DNA from 3 places in the Amycolatopsis viridis genome. Region 3 is predicted to be linked to each of the others. Evidence: riboswitches for the same ligand, from Rfam matches in the RefSeq annotation. Region 3 holds a riboswitch; each other region holds the start of a gene.
What was found. Region 3 has a riboswitch for S-adenosylmethionine ahead of FHX46_RS18565 (aminotransferase class V-fold PLP-dependent enzyme). Riboswitches for the same ligand answer to the same signal wherever they lie in the genome.
Positions count from the first base shown of each region.

Region 1: another riboswitch for S-adenosylmethionine. It lies ahead of FHX46_RS05350 (methionine ABC transporter ATP-binding protein); the one in region 3 lies ahead of FHX46_RS18565 (aminotransferase class V-fold PLP-dependent enzyme).
Region 2: another riboswitch for S-adenosylmethionine. It lies ahead of thrC (threonine synthase); the one in region 3 lies ahead of FHX46_RS18565 (aminotransferase class V-fold PLP-dependent enzyme).

Region 1 is NZ_JAANOU010000001.1:1,059,226-1,064,961, forward strand. It holds gene FHX46_RS05335 (TatD family hydrolase) at 1-799, shown strand, start outside; gene FHX46_RS05340 (resuscitation-promoting factor) at 1,074-2,474, shown strand; gene rsmA (16S rRNA (adenine(1518)-N(6)/adenine(1519)-N(6))-dimethyltransferase RsmA) at 2,552-3,412, shown strand; SAM riboswitch class I at 3,478-3,570, shown strand; gene FHX46_RS05350 (methionine ABC transporter ATP-binding protein) at 3,759-4,772, shown strand; gene FHX46_RS05355 (DHA2 family efflux MFS transporter permease subunit) at 4,829-5,736, opposite strand, start outside.
Region 2 is NZ_JAANOU010000001.1:4,245,957-4,251,692, reverse strand. It holds partial or broken gene FHX46_RS20990 (ComEC/Rec2 family competence protein) at 69-1,394, shown strand; gene thrC (threonine synthase) at 1,407-2,672, opposite strand; SAM riboswitch class I at 2,685-2,817, opposite strand; gene holA (DNA polymerase III subunit delta) at 2,954-3,934, shown strand; gene rpsT (30S ribosomal protein S20) at 4,592-4,852, opposite strand; gene FHX46_RS20970 (EamA family transporter) at 5,006-5,736, shown strand, end outside.
Region 3 is NZ_JAANOU010000001.1:3,739,876-3,745,611, reverse strand. It holds gene FHX46_RS18575 (DUF167 domain-containing protein) at 1-196, shown strand, start outside; gene FHX46_RS18570 (potassium/proton antiporter) at 228-1,706, shown strand; SAM riboswitch class IV at 1,753-1,867, shown strand; gene FHX46_RS18565 (aminotransferase class V-fold PLP-dependent enzyme) at 1,900-3,222, shown strand; gene lspA (signal peptidase II) at 3,259-3,834, shown strand; gene FHX46_RS18555 (RluA family pseudouridine synthase) at 3,831-4,757, shown strand; gene FHX46_RS18550 (AsnC family protein) at 4,754-5,704, opposite strand.

The DNA.
Region 1 (5,736 bases), 2.7 Mb from region 3:
GCGCCTGCCGGTGCCGGTGGTCGACGCGCACACGCACCTGGACGCCTGTGGCGCGGTCACGGCGGCCGACGTGGCCGTGCTGGCGGACCGCGCCGAGGCGGCCGGGGTGACCCGCATGGTGACCGTCGCCGACGACCTCGCGGCTGCACGCTGGGCCGCGGAGGCGTCCACCTGGGACGACCGGGTGTGGGCGGCGGTCGCCATCCATCCCACGCGCACCAAGGATTTCGGTGATCCCGAACGGTCCGAAGTAGAGCGTCTGGCGCGGCAGGAACGAGTGGTCGCGGTCGGCGAGACCGGTTTGGACTACTACTGGGACTACTCGCCGCCGGACGCGCAGCAGGACGCGTTCCGGTGGCACATCGACCTCGCCAAGCGCGTGGGCAAGCCGCTGATGATCCACGACCGGGACGCGCACTCCGACGTCCTGCGGATCCTGGACGAGGAGGGCGCGCCGGACACGGTGGTGTTCCACTGCTTCTCCGGGGACGAGGACATCGCCCGCCGGTGCGTGGACGCCGGGTACGTGCTGTCGTTCGCCGGGACGGTCACGTTCCGCAACGCGCGGGCGTTGCAGGCGGCGGCGAGGCTGGTGCCGTCCGGGCAGTTCCTCGTCGAGACCGACGCTCCGTTCCTGACGCCGCACCCGTTCCGCGGCCGACCGAACGAGCCGTACTGCGCGGCTTACACGGCCCGGTTCCTCGCCGAGCTCCGTTCGGACGACCTGGACGAACTCTGTTCGGCGGTATCGGCTACGGCGGAGCGGGTCTTCCGGCTGCCGTCCGTCACCGCGGGCTGAACGGACTGCGACATTCGTGGACGGCAACCCCACCACTCGGCGGAGTGACGAAGGACACGTGATTCCCCCCGGTGTTTGCGCAACCCGCCGGGGTTCGTTACTGTCCCGTGACCGTGCCGCATGATCGTTCGAACCGAGCGAGCGCGGGACACCCGGAGTCAAGCCAGTGCAGGTCGGGATCGGGGATGGCGACGACTTCCGGGAGCCGTAGTGCGAAAGGGATCGACCTGCTGTGACTGGTAGTAGACGGGCCGACGCGCGCCTGGACGAGACGGTGGACTGGTTCCAGTCCAGCGGTGGTGGCGCGGTGGGCACCCTCGACTGGCCCGACGTGGACGAGTTCTCGGACGACCTCGCGGTCACCGAGCACGACATCCGCACGGTGCTGGGCTCGGACGCGGACGATCTCATGGCCGAGGCCGAGATCGACGTCGACGAGCTGATCAGGCTGATCAACGCCGAGACCACGTTGCTCCCGGCGCTGGCCATCCCGGACGCGGTGTCGGAGGACCGGACCGCGGCCGTCGAAGCCGAGGAGGAGCCGGAGAAGGCCCTCGTCACCGCCGTCAAGACCTGGAAGCGCCGGTTCCTCCGGGGCTCGGTCCTGGCCCTGCTGATCAGCCTCACCGGTGGCGGCGCGGCCGCCCTGGCGATGAACAAGAGCGTGACCGTCGACGTCGACGGTCACACGCAGACCGTGCACAGCTTCGGCAAGACGGTCGGCGAGGTCCTCGAGGACGCCGGTCTCACCGTCGGTGAGCACGACGCGCTGTCCCCCTCGCCGCAGGCGCCCGTTGGTGACGGTGGCGTCATCAAGCTGGAGCGCGGCCGCAAGCTGAACCTGCTCGTCGACGGTGTGGCCCGCGAGTCCTGGGTCCGCGCGACGAGCCTGCAGGAAGCCATCACGCAGCTGGGCCTCGGCGACGAGTTCGGCCCGGGCACGGCCTTCTCGCTGCCGCTGGACGCGGAGCTGCCGCTGGACGGCGCGACCGTCGAGATCAAGACCGTCAAGAACATCACCGTCTACGACGGCGACGCGGCCCCGCGCCAGCTGAGCACCACCGCCCTCACCGTGGAGGAGTTCCTCGCGCAGCAGGGCCTGTCGCTCGGCCCGGACGACTCGATCGACGGTGGCCCCGGCCTGAAGCTGACCAACGGCGCCGAGGTGCACATCTCCCGCACCGGCGTGTCCGTGATCAACCAGGAGGAGGACATCGATCCTCCGGTCCAGGAGGTCAAGGACAACACGCTGGAGGCCGGCAAGGAGGTCGTCCAGGACCAGGGCACGCCGGGCAAGCGGCTGGTGACCTACCGGATCACCAAGCGCAACGGCAAGGAGACCGCCCGGGAGCAGCTGTCGGCCAAGGTGGTCGTCGAGGCCAAGCCGAAGATCGTCCGGGTCGGTACCAAGCAGCCGGTGGTCAGCGACGGCTCCATCTGGGACGCCATCGCGAAGTGCGAGTCCGGCGGCAACTGGTCGATCAACTCCGGAAACGGCTACTACGGCGGCCTGCAGTTCAACAAGAGCACCTGGGACGCCTACGGCGGCGACCAGTACGCGGCCTACCCCCACCAGGCCACGCGGGAACAGCAGATCGCGGTGGCGACCAAGGTCCGCGACTCCCGCGGTGGCTACGGCGCCTGGCCCGTCTGCGGCGCCAAGGCCGCCGGCTGACCCCGTCAGCACGCCCATGATGCCCCCGGCCACCGGCCGGGGGCATCTGATTTTTCCGGCGCACTACCATCACGCGGGTGACCGCACTGCTCGGACCAGCCGAGATCCGTGGCTTGGCCGCCGAGCTGGATGTCCGCCCCACGAAGAAGCTCGGCCAGAATTTCGTGCACGACCCGAACACGGTCCGCCGCATCGTGGACCTCTCCGGTGTCGGCCCGGGTGATCACGTCCTCGAGGTCGGTCCCGGTCTCGGCTCGTTGACCCTCGGGCTGCTCGGCTCGGGCGCCCGGGTGACCGCCGTCGAGATCGACCCGGTCCTCGCGGGGCGCCTGCCCGCCACCGTCGTGGAGCGCGCCCCGGGGGCCGCGGAGAGGTTCACCGTCCGCACCCAGGACGCCCTGAAGCTGCGGGCCACCGACCTCGCGGACCAGCCGACGCACCTCGTCGCCAACCTGCCGTACAACGTCGCCGTCCCGGTGGTCCTGCACCTGCTGGCCGAGCTGCCGTCGCTGGCGCACGGCCTGGTGATGGTCCAGACCGAGGTCGCCGACCGGATGGCGGCCGGACCGGGCAGCCGCATCTACGGCGTGCCGAGCGTGAAGCTCGCCTGGTACGGCCCGGCCCGCAAGGTCGCGCCGGTGCCGCGCGCGGTGTTCTGGCCGGTGCCCAACGTCGATTCCGCGCTCGTCGCGTTCGAGCGGTCGGCGGAACCGGCGTCCGGCGCGGACCGGGACGAGGTGTTCGCGGTCGTCGACGCCGCCTTCGCGCAGCGCCGCAAGACCCTGCGGGCCGCGTTGTCGTCCTGGGCCGGGTCCGCCGAGCGGGCCGAGGCGATCCTGCGCGCCGCGGGTGTCGATCCGCGCACCCGCGGTGAGCAGCTGGGGGTGCGGGACTTCGCGAAGATCGTGGAGAGCAAGTCCTTACCACCGTTGGTGTGATCTCGCACCCTGATCCCGACCTGGGACTTGCCAAGGACACACGAGGTCCGCTGTACTCTTTGAGGTATCCATCCCGAGCGGCTGAGAGACCTGGCTCGCCGAAGCCGCAGCAACCACCCCAACCGGGGGGCAGGTGCTAACGCCAGGACCGATGGAGGATTCCTGTGTATCGCATGCTGCTCACGAGGCGCCGCGTCGTCGACGAATGTCGTCGCACGGTCTGTGCGTGTCGTCGCTGACCGCTTCTCCTTTCCTCACCGTTTCCTGACTTCGCTTGACCGTCCTCTGTAGACGGTCGCCTTGGTGTGCGGTCGGCGCGTTCGCGCCCGTTGTGCTGGAGCCCTTCGTGATCACTGTCGAAAACCTGACCAAGTCCTTCCCCGGTGCCGCCAAGCCCGTTCACGCCCTGCGGGACGTGAGCGTCGAGGTGCCCGCCGGCGCCCTGTTCGGCGTCGTCGGTCCCGCCGGGTCCGGCAAGTCCACCCTGACCCGGTGCATCGCCCTGCAGGAGAGACCCGACCGCGGAACCGTCCGCCTGGACGGGCTGAACACCACCGGCCTGGACGGGCGGAAACTGCGCGAGGTGCGCCGCCAGGTGGCGGTGCTGGACGCGCAGCCGGTGCTGCACGCCGACCGCACGGTCGCCGGCAACGTCGCGGCCCCGCTGGAGCAGCTGGGCCTGGAGGGCCCGCAACGCCGGAGCCGCGTCGGCCGTCTGCTCGACCTGGCCGGTCTCACGCAGCGCGCGGCGCAGCGCCCGGTCGAACTGACCCCCGGCCAGCGCCGCCGGGTCGCGCTCGCGCGGTCGCTGGCCGCCGGCCCGGCCGTGCTGCTGGCTGACGACCCGACCGCGGGTGTCGGCGCCGAGGAGGCCGGTTCCGTGCTGGCGGTCCTCGACCGCGCGCGTGCGGAGCTGGGCGTCACCGTGCTGCTCGCCACCCAGGACGGCGCCGCGGTGCGGCGGGTCTGCGACGGGGTGGCCGTGCTGGAGGACGGGCGGCTCGTCGAGCAGGGCACCGTGCTCGAACTGCTGTCCACGCCCGGCAGCAAGGTCGCGCAGACCCTGCTGCCCGCGATCGACACGCCGCGGACCCAGTCGTCGCGGTACGACCGGTCGGTCGACGTGGTGCTGATCGGGTTCGCAGCCGTCGGGGCGCTGCTGCCGGAGGCTGCCGCCCGGTTCGACGTCGAGCTGGCCACCATCGGCGGCGGGCTGACCCGCGTCGGCGACACCCCGGTGGCCCGGTTCCGCGTCGGCGTCAACGGCAGCCAGGCCGACGCGGCGCTGGCGTGGATCGCCGACCGCGGCGCCCACGTGGTGCACCCCAAGGAGGGCCCGAAGAGCATCGTCGCGGCCTGACCCGGCAGGCGGCAACGGGGGCGTCCCGCGTGACGGGACGCCCCCTTCTTCTGGAGTCACCTGCCGCGCGCGAGGGCGCCGGCCGCGATCGCACCCACCGCGACGATCCCGGCGGCCCACCCGTTCGCCACCGCGTAGCCGTGCACCGTCGCAGCGGGCAGGCCGAGGCCGGCGACCGAGGCGGTCGCGCTCGCCGCGACCGTGTTCAGCGACGCGGTGCCCAGCGAGGCACCCACCTGCTGCGAGGTCGTGATGAACGCCGACGCCACCCCGGAGTCCTTCGGTGCCACGCCGGCGGTGGCGATGTTCATCACGGTCGGCATCGCCAGCCCGGCGCCGGCCCCCAGCACCAGCTCCGCGGGCAGGATCAGGCTCCAGTACGAGGTGCCCACGGACAGCTGGGTCAGCACGGCGAGCCCGGCGGCCAGCAGCAGGAGTCCGATCACCAGCAGCGGCCGCGGCCCGGTGCGCGGGATGAGCCGCCGGGTCAGCACCGTCGAGACGGTGATGTTGGCCAGCAGGAACGGCAGGAACGCCAGGCCCGCGCCGAACGCGCCGAACCCCATGATCCCCTGCAGCTGGTAGGTGAGGAACAGGAACATCCCGAACATCCCGAAGGCCGCGAGCGCGATCGTCAGGAAGCCGGCGGACCGGGTCCGGTCGGTCAGGATGTGCAGTGGCAGCAGCGGGTTGCCGGCTTTGGTCTGCCGGAGCACGAACGCGCCCAGCAGCACGACCGCGCCGGCGACCGAGCCGAGCACGACGGCCGAACCCCAGCCGCGCGCGGCGGCCTCGGACAGTCCGTAGACCAGCCCGGCGATTCCGGCGCTGCCCAGGAGCCCGCTGAACCAGTCCAGCCGCGCCGACCGGTGCCCGGGCACGTTGGGCAGCACGAAGGCGCCCGCGACGGCGGCGGCGATCGCGATGGGCAGGTTCACGTAGAGGCACCAGCGCCACGATGCGT
Region 2 (5,736 bases), 510 kb from region 3:
CAGTAAACGTCGAATGCCCTGTTCAGGGCCGTGATCGACCCTATTCGCGCAGGTAGGCGAACCTTTCCCCGGCGATGGCCGTGAGCTTCGGGTTCGCGTTGTCGGTGATCGCGACCGCTGGGCTGGTGCTGCTGGCGCCGCGGTGGGCGGAAGTCCTCCAGCACCGGGGAGTTCCGGCGGGTGTCGCCGAAGGGCTCGCGGTCCCGGCGGCGGCGTTCGTGGTGACCGCGCCGGTGGTGGCCGGCATGGCCGGGCAGCTGAGCGTGGTCAGTGTGGCGGCGAACGTGCTCGCCGCGCCCGTGGTCGCTTCCGCGACGGTGTTCGGGGTGCTCGCGACGCTCGTCGCCGTCGTGTGGCCGTCGGGTGGTGAGGTGGTTGCGCGTCTGGCTGGTCCGGAGGCGGGGTGGCTGATCGTCGTCGCTCGACGGGCGTCGGCGGTGCCCGGAGCGGTGCTGCCGTGGCCCGGCGGCTGGTGGGGCGGCTTCCTCGCCTTGGTGGTCGCGACCGCCGTGGTGCTGGCCCTGCGGAGGCGGGGCCTGCGGGTGCTGCTGGCGCTGATCCTGGTCGGCGGGCTGCTGATCGTCGTGCCGGGCAAGGTCATCGCGCCCGGGTGGCCGCCGGCGCGCTGGACGGTCGTGGCGTGCGACGTCGGTCAGGGGGACGCCCTCGCGCTGGCCACCGGGGAACCGGGACGAGCGATCGTGGTGGACACCGGCCCGGAGCCGGGCCCGGTGGACCGGTGCCTGGACCGGCTCGGGGTCGAGCGGGTGCCGCTGGTGGTGTTGAGCCACCTGCACGCCGACCACATCGGCGGGTTGGCCTCGGTGTTCGAGGGTCGGACGGTCGGGGCGGTCGCGGTCGGGCCCGGCCGGCAGCCGGACTGGGCCTGGCGGCAAGTCGGCCAGATCGCGGCGCGCCACGGTGTCCCCCTGCTCGAACTGGAACCGGGACGGCGGCTCGAGTGGCCCGCGCTGACCCTGGAGGTGCTGGGCCCCGGATACGTGTCCGAAGAGGAGGACGACGACGGAACACAGATCAACAACGGCTCGGTCGTGCTGCGCGCGGCTACACCGGCGGGCCGTGTGCTGCTGACCGGTGATGTGGAGCTGGCCGCACAGGCCGACCTGCTCGCCTCGGGCGCAGACGTGCGCGCCGACGTCATCAAGGTCCCGCACCACGGCAGCAGGTTCTCACTGCCACAGTTCCTCGCCGCGGTGTCCGCACGGCTGGCGCTGGTCAGCGTCGGTTCGGGCAACCGCTACGGTCACCCGAACCGCACGACACTCGACACCCTGACCGCGGACGGTGCGCTCGTCGCCCGCACGGACACCGACGGCGACACCGCGGTGATCCCCGATCAGTCCGGCCCCGCCGTGGTGCGCCGGGGAAAGTGAGCTGCAGCGTGATCAGAGACCGAGAGCCTCGTGCACGGCTGCCGCCGACGGCGGGACCGTCGCCTTCGGCCCGACCTCGTTCTCGATCGCATCCAGGGTCTTCAGGCCGTCGCCGGTGATCAGCAGGACGGTCTCGGCGTCCGGGTCGATCTTGCCGGCCTCGATGAGCTTCTTCGCCGTCGCGACGGTGACCCCGCCGGCGGTCTCGGTGAAGATGCCCTCGGTGCGGGCCAGCAGGCGAATGCCCTCGACGACCTCCGCGTCGGTCACGTCCTCGATCGCGCCACCGGTGCGGCGGACCGTGTCGAGCACGTAGGGGCCGTCGGCCGGATTGCCGATCGCCAGAGAGCGGGCGATGGTGTCCGGCTTGACCGGCTGGACCACGTCGTGACCGTTGCGGAAGGCCGTGGAGACCGGCGAGCAGCCGGCCGCCTGGGCGCCGAAAACCTTGTACGGGGTGTCCTCGACCAGGCCGAGCTTGGCGAACTCACGGAAGCCCTTGTCCACCTTGGTCAGCTGCGAGCCCGAGGCGATCGGCACGACGATCTGCTGCGGGATCCGCCAGCCGAGCTGCTCGGCGACCTCGTAGGCCAGCGTCTTCGAGCCCTCGGAGTAGTAGGGGCGCACGTTGACGTTCACGAACGCCCAGTTCTCGTGCTCGGCGGCCAGCTCGGTGGCCAGGCGGTTGACGTCGTCGTAGTTGCCGTCGACCGCGACGAGGTTGCCGTCGTAGACCGCGGTGGTCAGGACCTTCGCGCGCTCGAGCGACGACGGGATCAGCACGACGGACTGCCAGCCGGCGCGGGCCGCCGCCGCGGCGACAGCGTTGGCCAGGTTGCCGGTGGACGGGCAGGCCAGGGTGTCGAACCCGAACTCGCGGGCGGCGGCGAGGGCGACGGCGACGACGCGGTCCTTGAACGAGTGGGTGGGGTTGCCGGTGTCGTCCTTGACCCAGAGGCTCTTCACGCCGAGAGCCTTCGCGAGCCGATCGGCCTTCACCAGCCTGGTACAGCCCGGTTCGGTGTTCGGGATCTCCTCGACGTTCGAGGGCACCGGGAGCAGCTTCTTGTAGCGCCAGATGTTGCGCGGGCCGGCCTGGATGTCCTCGCGGCGCACCCGGCCGAAGTCGTAGGCGACCTCGAGCGGTGAGAAGTCCTCGGCGGAGACGAACTCCGGAGCGAGCGGCTGGCGGTGGCCCTCTTCCTTGGAGACCAGTTCCACGGCCGGTCCGAGGTCGACGGTGCGGCGGGTGGTGGTCGAATCGAGGGCTGCGGTCATCGCGAGGTTCCTTCCTCATCTGTCCCGCTGACGCGGGCCGGAATTGGCACCGTGATCGCCAGCTACCTCGCGGACTCGAGATGACAGGCTGACGCCGGTTGCCGGGGCTTCGTCGGGCCGTTCCCTCTGCCCCTCTGGATGAGCGGTATTCGGTTGTGGTGGTGATCGCCCTCGGGCGATGCCTGTGTGACAACATACGGCACACCGCTCGGGCCACGCCATGCCCCTGCGGGTTTCATCACGCTCCGGAGCTGTCGGTGGCTCGTGGCAGGATTCGGGACGTGACCGCGTCGGCAACCACGTCCACCCCCTTGCAGCTCGTGCTCGGCGAAGAGGAGTTGCTCGTCGAGCGCGCCGTCCGGAACGCTCTGGAGCAGGCCCGCCGGGACGACCCGACGGCCGAGCTCACGAAGGTCCGCGTGCCCGACCTCACGCCACCGGCCCTGGCCGAGCTGGTCAGCCCGTCCCTGTTCAGCGAAGGCCGGGTGATCGTCCTCGACGGTGCGCAGGACATCGGGCAGGAACTGGCCGACGCGGTGCTCGCGTACGCGAAGATGCCGGCCGAGGGGGTCGTCCTCGTCGTCGTCCACACCGGCGGCGGCCGCAGCAAGGCCGCCAAGGCCCTGCCGGCGGCCCTGCGCAAGGCGGGAGCCGGGGTCACCGAGTGCCCGAAGATCACCCGACCGGCGGAGCGGGAGTCGTTCGTCCGCAACGAGGTCCGGCAGGCCGGCGGCAAGATCGACCCCGCGGGTGTCGCGGCCCTGATCGATGCCGTCGGGTCGGACCTGCGCGAGCTGGCCGCGGCCGCGTCGCAGCTGGTGGCCGATTCCGGGGGCCGGGTCGACGAGGAGGCGGTGCGCCGGTACCACCGGGGCCGGGCGGACGTGACCGGCTTCGCCGTCGCCGAGAAAGCCGTTGCGGGGGAGCGCGGCGCGGCGCTGGAAGCGATGCGGTGGGCGCTGCAGATCGGCGTCGCGCACGTCCTGATCGCCGACGCCCTCGCCGACGCGGTGCGCACCATCGCGCGAGTATCGGCGGCAGGCCGCGGCAACCCGAACCAGATGGCGGGCGAGCTGGGCATGCCGCCGTGGAAGATCCGCAAGGCCCAGGGGCAGTCCCGCGGCTGGACGCAGGCCGGCCTCGCCGAGGCGATGGCCGTGGTGGCCCGGGTCAACGCCGAGGTCAAGGGCCAGGCCGCGGACCCCTCGTACGCCCTCGAACGGGCCGTCCTGGAACTCGCCTCGGCCCGCGACAAGCGCTGACCGGACGATCAGTGGCGCCTGGGGCCGGCCGTGCTTGCGGCGTCCGCTGCGGCGTGCGCTGGGGTGGGCCTCACGCGGCGGCGCTTGCGCCTGGCGCTGTCGTGCGGCCGTGGGGCTCCGCGCTGGTGACCTGCGAGGTTGGCGCTGCGATGCGTCCTGAGCGCCGGCGCTTGCGGCGGGCACTGTGGCTGGCCGTGGCGGGAGCCGCTCGGGTCGTGCTGGGGCGGGTATTTGGGGCGGGCCTCGTGCGGAGCTGCTCGTGCCGTACGCCCGGGGTAGGTCTTGCGGGCATCCGCTCGCGACGTGCGCCGGGGGTGGCGCTGTGGTGCGTCTCGGCGGGCGGCGCTTGCGCCGTGAGGCGGCCCCGGGCGCGCTGCACACGCGGTGATCTGGAGGTTTACCGGCAGCCTCGCGGGAGAGCCGCTCCGGACCGGCGCCGGTGGTCGCTGTGATTGGTCCTGGCGGCCGCCCGGGATGGCGTTGGAGCTGGGCGGGGCGCCGGCTGATGCAGGGCACGTCGCGCAGGCCGGCGGATGGCCCCGGGCGAGGCGTGGGACGCCGGCTCCGGGAACTGGGCGGCGGGGTGCCGGTGCGAGGGGAAACGTGAGCGGGGCGGGCACCCTGCCGGATGCACGCCGCGTTACACGAAGATCAAGCTCAGAGCTGGTTGACGCGCTTGGCCATGGCCGACTTCTTGTTCGCGGCCTGGTTCGCGTGGATGACGCCCTTGCCGGCGGCCTTGTCCAGGGCGCGAGCCGCGACCTGCTGCAGCTCGATGGCCTTGGCCTTGTCGCCCGACTCGGCGGCCTCGCGGAACTTGCGGATCGCGGTCTTCACCGAGGACTTGACCGACTGGTTGCGCTGGCGCGCCTTCTCATTGGTCTTGATGCGCTTGATCTGGGACTTGATGTTGGCCATGAAGGCGCTCCTTCGATCTGTCGGTGGGTGTCGCTGCCGCGCTGTACCGGCCCCGGCGTGCGGGTTTCCTCCCTGGCGGAATGCCACACGGCAACGACCGTCAAGGTTAGCAGGGCGTTAGGGTGGCATTCGCACCGGCCGGGAGGGAGGCGCGTGAACGGCACCGCGCTGGGGTTCGTCCTCACCGCCGCCGTCGTGCACGCCGGGTGGAACCTCGCGGCCAAGCGGGTCGATGCCGGCGCCCCGTTCGTCTTCCTCTACTACACGGTCTCCGCGGTCGTGTGCGCCCCACTCGCCATCCTCGCGCTCCTGGTGGGCGGCGAACGTCCACATTGGACATGGTTGCCGGCTGCGCTGCTCACCGCGATCTTCCACATCGCCTACGGCGTCGTGCTGCAGCGCGGTTACCGCGTGGGTGACCTGTCCGTCGTCTACCCGCTGGCCCGGGGGAGCGGACCGCTGCTGTCGGTGCTCTCCGCCGTCATCCTGCTCGGGGAGCGGCCGGGGTGGCTCGGGCTCGCCGGGGCGTTCCTGGTCGTGGCCGGGGTGCTGGTGATCGGGCTGGGGTCACGTTCGGCGGCCGATGCGCGGGCCCGGCGCGCGGGCGTCCTCTACGGGCTGCTCACCGGCGTCACCATCGCCGCCTACACGCTCTGGGACGACCACGCCGTGACCGCCCTCGCCGTCCCGCCGCTGATCTACTTCGCGTCCGGCGCGGTGCTGCAGAGCGTGCTGCTCACGCCCACCGCCCTGCGTTCCCGCGGCGAGACCGGCGTGCTGTGGCGGTCGCACCGGCGGGAGGTCGTGCTCGTCGGGGTGCTGTCGCCGGTCGCCTACGTGCTCGTGCTCTACGCCATGCGCATGGCCCCGGTCAGCCTGGTCGC
Region 3 (5,736 bases):
GGCACTCGTCGTCGCCGTGCGCGCACCCGCCGTCGAGGGCAGGGCGAACGAGTCGGTGCGCAAGGTGCTCGCCGCGGCACTCGGCGTACGCGCCCGCGATCTCGTTGTCGTGCAAGGGGAACACGGCCGGGACAAGCTGATCGAGCTCACTTCCGGGCCGCCCGGCGCGGCGGAGCGCCTCGCTTCCCTATTCTGAGTGCCTGACGAACCGGGCAGGGGAGGTGCGGGTGGGCGAGCTGCCGGTCGTGCTGGGGCTGGGCGCCGCCGTCCTGCTCGCCGCCGTGCTCGCGGTCCGCTTCTCCACCCGGCTGGGCCTGCCGTCGCTGTTGCTGTACCTCGCGATCGGCGTGCTGCTCGGCGAATCCGGGTTCGGCATCCACTTCGCCGACCCGTTCCTGACCCAGGCGCTCGGCCTGGCCGCCCTGGTCATGATCCTCGCCGAGGGCGGCCTCACCACCCGGTGGACGGCGGTGCGGCCCGCCCTCGCCCAGGGCGTGGCACTGTCCACAGTGGCGGTCGGCCTGAGCATCGCCATCACCGGGCCTGCCCTGCACTGGCTGCTCGGCCTGGACTGGCGGACGGCGTTGCTGTGGGGTGCGGTCCTCTCCTCGACCGACTCGGCCGCGGTGTTCTCCGTGCTGCGCGGTGTTGGCGTGCCCAAGCGCCTCGCCGGGGCGCTGGAACTGGAGTCCGGCATCAACGACGCGCCCGCGTACATGGCGGTCGTCGTGCTGGCCGAGGGCACCCGCCTCGACTGGTCGCTGCCGCTGCTGGTGGTGTACGAGCTCGCCGCGGGTGTCGCGCTCGGGCTGCTGCTCGGGTTCGCCGGGGGGTGGGCGCTGCGCCGCGCCGCGCTGCCGGCCACCGGCCTGTATCCACTTGCGACGGTCGCGGTGTGCGTGGTGGCCTACTCGTCCGGTCAGCTGCTGCACGCCTCCGGTTTGCTCGCCACCTACGTCACCGCGGTCGTGCTGGGCAACTCGCGGCTGCCGCACCGATCGGACACCCTGTCCTTCGCCGAGGGGCTCGGCTGGCTCGCCCAGATCGGGTTGTTCGTGCTGCTGGGCCTGTTCGCCTCACCGGAACGGCTGCTGGAGTCGATCGTGCCCGGCCTGATCGCCGCCGGTGTCGTCCTGGTGGTCGCCCGCCCGGTGTCGGTGCTCATCGCCCAGCTGCCGTTCCGGGTGCCGCTGCGCGAACAGGTCTTCGTGGCCTGGGCCGGGCTGCGCGGGGCCGTGCCCATCGTGCTGGCGATGATCCCGCTCGCCCGGCAGGTGCCCGGTGCGCAACGGCTCGTCGACGCGGTGTTCGTGCTGGTCATCGTGCTCACCCTGGTGCAGGGCCTCTCGCTCGGCCCGCTCGCGCGGCTGCTCCGGCTGTCCGCCGCGGCCGAGCCGAAGGAGATCGAGGTCGACGCGGCACCGCTGGACGAGCTGCAGGCCGAACTGCTCCAGGTCAAGATCCAGCCCGGCTCCCGGCTGCACGGGGTGTACCTGTCGGAGCTGCGGCTGCCGGCCGGGGCGTCGCTGAGCCTGATCGTCCGCGACGGCCGCAGCTTCCCGCCCGGGCGCACCGACCGGCTGCAGCGCGGCGACCAGATCCTGATCGTGAGCACCGAGTCCGCGCGGGACGCGGCCGAGCGCCGGATCCGCGCGGTGGACCGGGCCGGGCCGCTGGCCCGCTGGATGGGCGAGTCCGGGAAGTGAGACCCGCTGGCGCGGTGCGGGCCGGATCCGCTACGGTGTCGCGGTAGGTCATGAGTGCCAGCGCCAAGCCCCGGCTCGCTGGCCGGCAACCCTCCTTCCGCGGTGGGGTGCCCCGGGTGAGGACCTGGCTCGTCGCGCAGTGCGGCGGGCAAGCGCGGACCCGCCTGCGGGTCCCTGGACCCGAGGAGCCTCGATGACTCTCGCTCTTGATCGCGTCACCACCCCGGCCGTGACCGTGGCCGCCGCCGTTCCCCTGGTCACCGGTGGTCAGCTCGACTACGCCAACCTCGACCACGCCGCCAGCGCTCCCTGTCTGGAGCCGGTGCGGCGCGCGGTGGAGGAGTTCCTGCCCCATTACGCCAGCGTGCACCGCGGCGCCGGGTTCGCCTCCCAGGTGTCCACAAAGGTCTACGAGCGCACCCGCGACGTGCTGCGCCGGTTCACCGGTGCCCGCACCGGCGACGCGGTCGTGTTCACCCGCAACACGACCGACGCGCTGAACCTGCTGGCCCGCAGCCTGCCGCGGCACACGTCGGTGGTGGTGTTCGACACCGAGCACCACGCGGCGCTGCTGCCGTGGCGCGGCCCCCACGTGCGGCGGATCGCGCTGCCGAACACCCGGCTCGCCGCCGTGTCCGCAGTGGACAGTGCACTCGCGGCGTGCCCGGAGGGGCCGCGGCTGGTGGTCGTGACCGGCGCGTCGAACGTGACCGGCGAACTCCTGCCGGTCGCCGAGATCGCGGCAGTGGCCCGCCGCCACGGCGCGCGCATCGCGCTGGACGGCGCCCAGCTCGCCCCGCACCGGCCGATCTCGTTGCGCGAGCTGGACGTGGACTACGTCGCGCTCTCCGGTCACAAGCTGTACGCGCCCTACGGCGCCGGTGCGCTGGTCGGCCGCGCGGACTGGCTGCGCGCCGCCGATCCGTACCTGGCCGGCGGTGGGGCGACGAAGTCGGTGCGCCGCGACGGCGACCGCCTCGGCGTGGCCTGGCAGACCGGCGCCGAGCGGCACGAGGCCGGCTCGCCCAACACCGTCGGGGTGTACGCGCTGGGCGTGGCGTGCGAGCAGCTGGCCGCCTCCTGGGACGCGGTGATCGCGCACGAGCAGCGGCTGCTGGAGCGGCTCACCCGCGGCCTCGCGGCCGTACCCGGGCTGGCGGAGCTGCGCCTGTTCGACGGCGCCGCCGAGCGGGTCGGCACGGTCAGTTTCGTGCTCGACGGGTTCGACCCCGGCTGGGTGGCGGCGGTCCTGTCGGCCGAGTACGGCATCGGTGTGCGCGACGGCGCGTTCTGCGCCCACGTGGCGACCCGGCGGCTGGTGGCGCGCACCGGGGGCGAGGGACAGCAGGCGCTGCGGGTGAGCCTCGGCCTGGGCACCACCGCCGAGCACGTGGACCGGCTGCTGACCGCGCTGCGGCAGATCGTCGCCCGCGGCGCCCGCTGGACCTACGCGGTGGCCGACGGCCGGTGGGTGCCCAGCCCCGACCCGCGGCCGCTGCCGGATTTCCTGGCCTGAACCGGGGCGGTCCCGCCTGACGTGGACAATGACGGGGTGAGCAGTGACCCCCAGCCCTCCCCGGACACCGTGCCGGACGAGCAGCAGGTGCCCCCGCAGCCCAAGCGGCGCACCCTGCTGCTGGCCGTGATCGCGGTCGTCGTGTTCGCCCTGGACGTCGTCACCAAGTCGATCGTCGCGGCCACCCTGGCGGGGCACGAACCGGTGCGGATCCTCGGCGGGCTCGTCTACCTGCAGCTGATCCGCAACCCGTTCGCCGCGTTCGGCCTGGGCGTCACCGGGATGACCTGGGTGTTCGCGGTCGTCGCGTTCGGGGTGGTCGTCGCGTTGATCTGGTTCGCCAAGCGGTTGCGGTCGGTCGGCTGGGCGATCGGTCTCGGTCTCGTCCTGGCCGGCGCGATCGGGAACCTGGCGGACCGGATCTTCCGGGCGCCGGGGGTGCTGCGCGGGCACGTGGTCGACTTCGTGTCGCTGTTCGCACCCAACGGCGAGGTGTGGCCGGTCTTCAACGTGGCCGACTCCGCGATCTGCGTCGGCGGGGCGCTGATCGTGCTGCTGTCGCTGCTGGGCCGCGAGTACGACGGCACCGTGAAGGGCAGGGCGAAGCGGTGAGCGCGCGGATGCTGCCCGTCCCGGACGGGCTCGACGGCATGCGCGTGGACGCCGGGCTGGCGAAGCTGCTCGGGTTGTCCCGCACCGTGGTCGCCGAACTCGCCGAGTCGGGCGACGTCCTGCTCGACGGCCGCCCGGCCGGCAAGTCCGACCGCCTGTCCGCCGGGGTGCTGCTCGAGGTGACCCTGCCCGAGCCGGACAACCCGGTCGAGGTCGTCGCCGAACCGGTCGACGGCCTGCGCATCCTGCACGACGACGACGACATCGTGGTGGTGGCGAAACCGGTCGGGGTCGCGGTGCACCCCAGCCCGGGCTGGACCGGGCCCACCGTCGTCGGTGGGCTCGCGGCGGCCGGACTGCGGATCTCGACCTCGGGTGCCGCCGAGCGGCAGGGCGTCGTGCACCGGCTCGACGCGGGCACCACGGGCGTGATGGTGGTGGCGAAGAGCGAGCACGCCTACACCGTGCTGAAGCGGGCGTTCAAGGAACGCACCGTCGACAAGGGTTACCACGCCGTCGTGCAGGGCCACCCCGACCCGACCCGCGGCACCATCGACGCGCCGATCGACCGGCACCCGCGGCACGACTACAAGTTCGCCGTCGTCGCGGGCGGCCGCCCGTCGGTCACGCACTACGAGGTGATCGAGGCGTTCCGTGCGGCGTCCCTGCTGGACGTCAAGCTGGAGACCGGCCGCACCCACCAGATCCGCGTGCACTTCTCCGCGCTGCGCCACCCGTGCGCCGGGGACCTGACCTACGGGGCGGACCCGGTGCTCGCCCGCAAGCTCGGCCTGACCCGGCAGTGGCTGCACGCGCGCACCCTGGGATTCGCGCATCCCGCGGACGGACGCTGGGTGCAGTTCGAAGCCCCGTACCCGGCGGATCTGTCCCACGCGCTGGACGTGTTGCGCGCGGAGAGCTAGTCCTCCAGCGACCAGGTCAAGGAGCGTGCGTCGGGCTCCGGGCGGGGGCTCCAGCGCACCGCCACCACGCGCGCGGACTCCGGCACCACGTACACGGTGTGCCCGCCCGCGGTCTCGCCCGGCTGGACGCCGATCCGGTGCGGCGGCCGGGAGGTCAGCGACACCGGTGCCTTGGCGATCGCCGCGCCGGTGGCGGTCAGCAGCTCCAGGTAGTTGTCCGGCAGGGAGCGGAACGGGACCGGGCCGGTGTTGGTGACCTCGGTGTGCACCACGACGGCCCGCTCACCCGGCTGGAGCCGGTAGCCGGCCGCGCCGAACAGGTAGTCCGCCGGGTCCTGCACCTCGAGCAGCTGAACGGCGAGCTGCTCACCGTCGAGTCCCTGCCCGGCCAGCCGGTCACCGACCCGGCCGGAGCGCGGCCCCGGCGCCGGGGCGGGCTGCGCGTCGCCGCGGGCCCACGACGCCGTCTGCGGCGGGCCCCACGTGCTGATCACCGGGTCCAGCGGTGGCGGAGCGGGCCGCTGGTCCGCGCCGGGTGCCGGGTACGGCCCGGACGGCACCCCGTGCGGACCCGGCATGCCGGCAGGCGGACCGCTGAAACCGGTGGGACCGCTCGGCGGGTGGGCGAGGGGCGGAGCGGGAGGAGCCGGTGCCGGGTAGCCGGCGGCGGGAACGGCGCCGGAGGGCACCGGGGACGGCCCGCGCGGCACCCCTGGCACGGGATGCCGCGGCGGCGGGAACGCCCCGGCGAGCGCGGCGCGCAGGCCCTGCGGATCGCTCTCCACGCCGACCAGCAGGGGCAGCCCGCTGCCGGACAGCGCGACCAGCCGGTAGGCGGCCTCCCGCGGGTCCATCCCGATCCGGGCGGCGAGTTCGTGCACGGCCACCTTGCCCAGATCGGCCAGCGCGGCGAGCAGACGGGCATCGGCGGGATCGGTCACGGCCACGGCAGCAGACGCTACCTGCCGGCCGTCGCCGC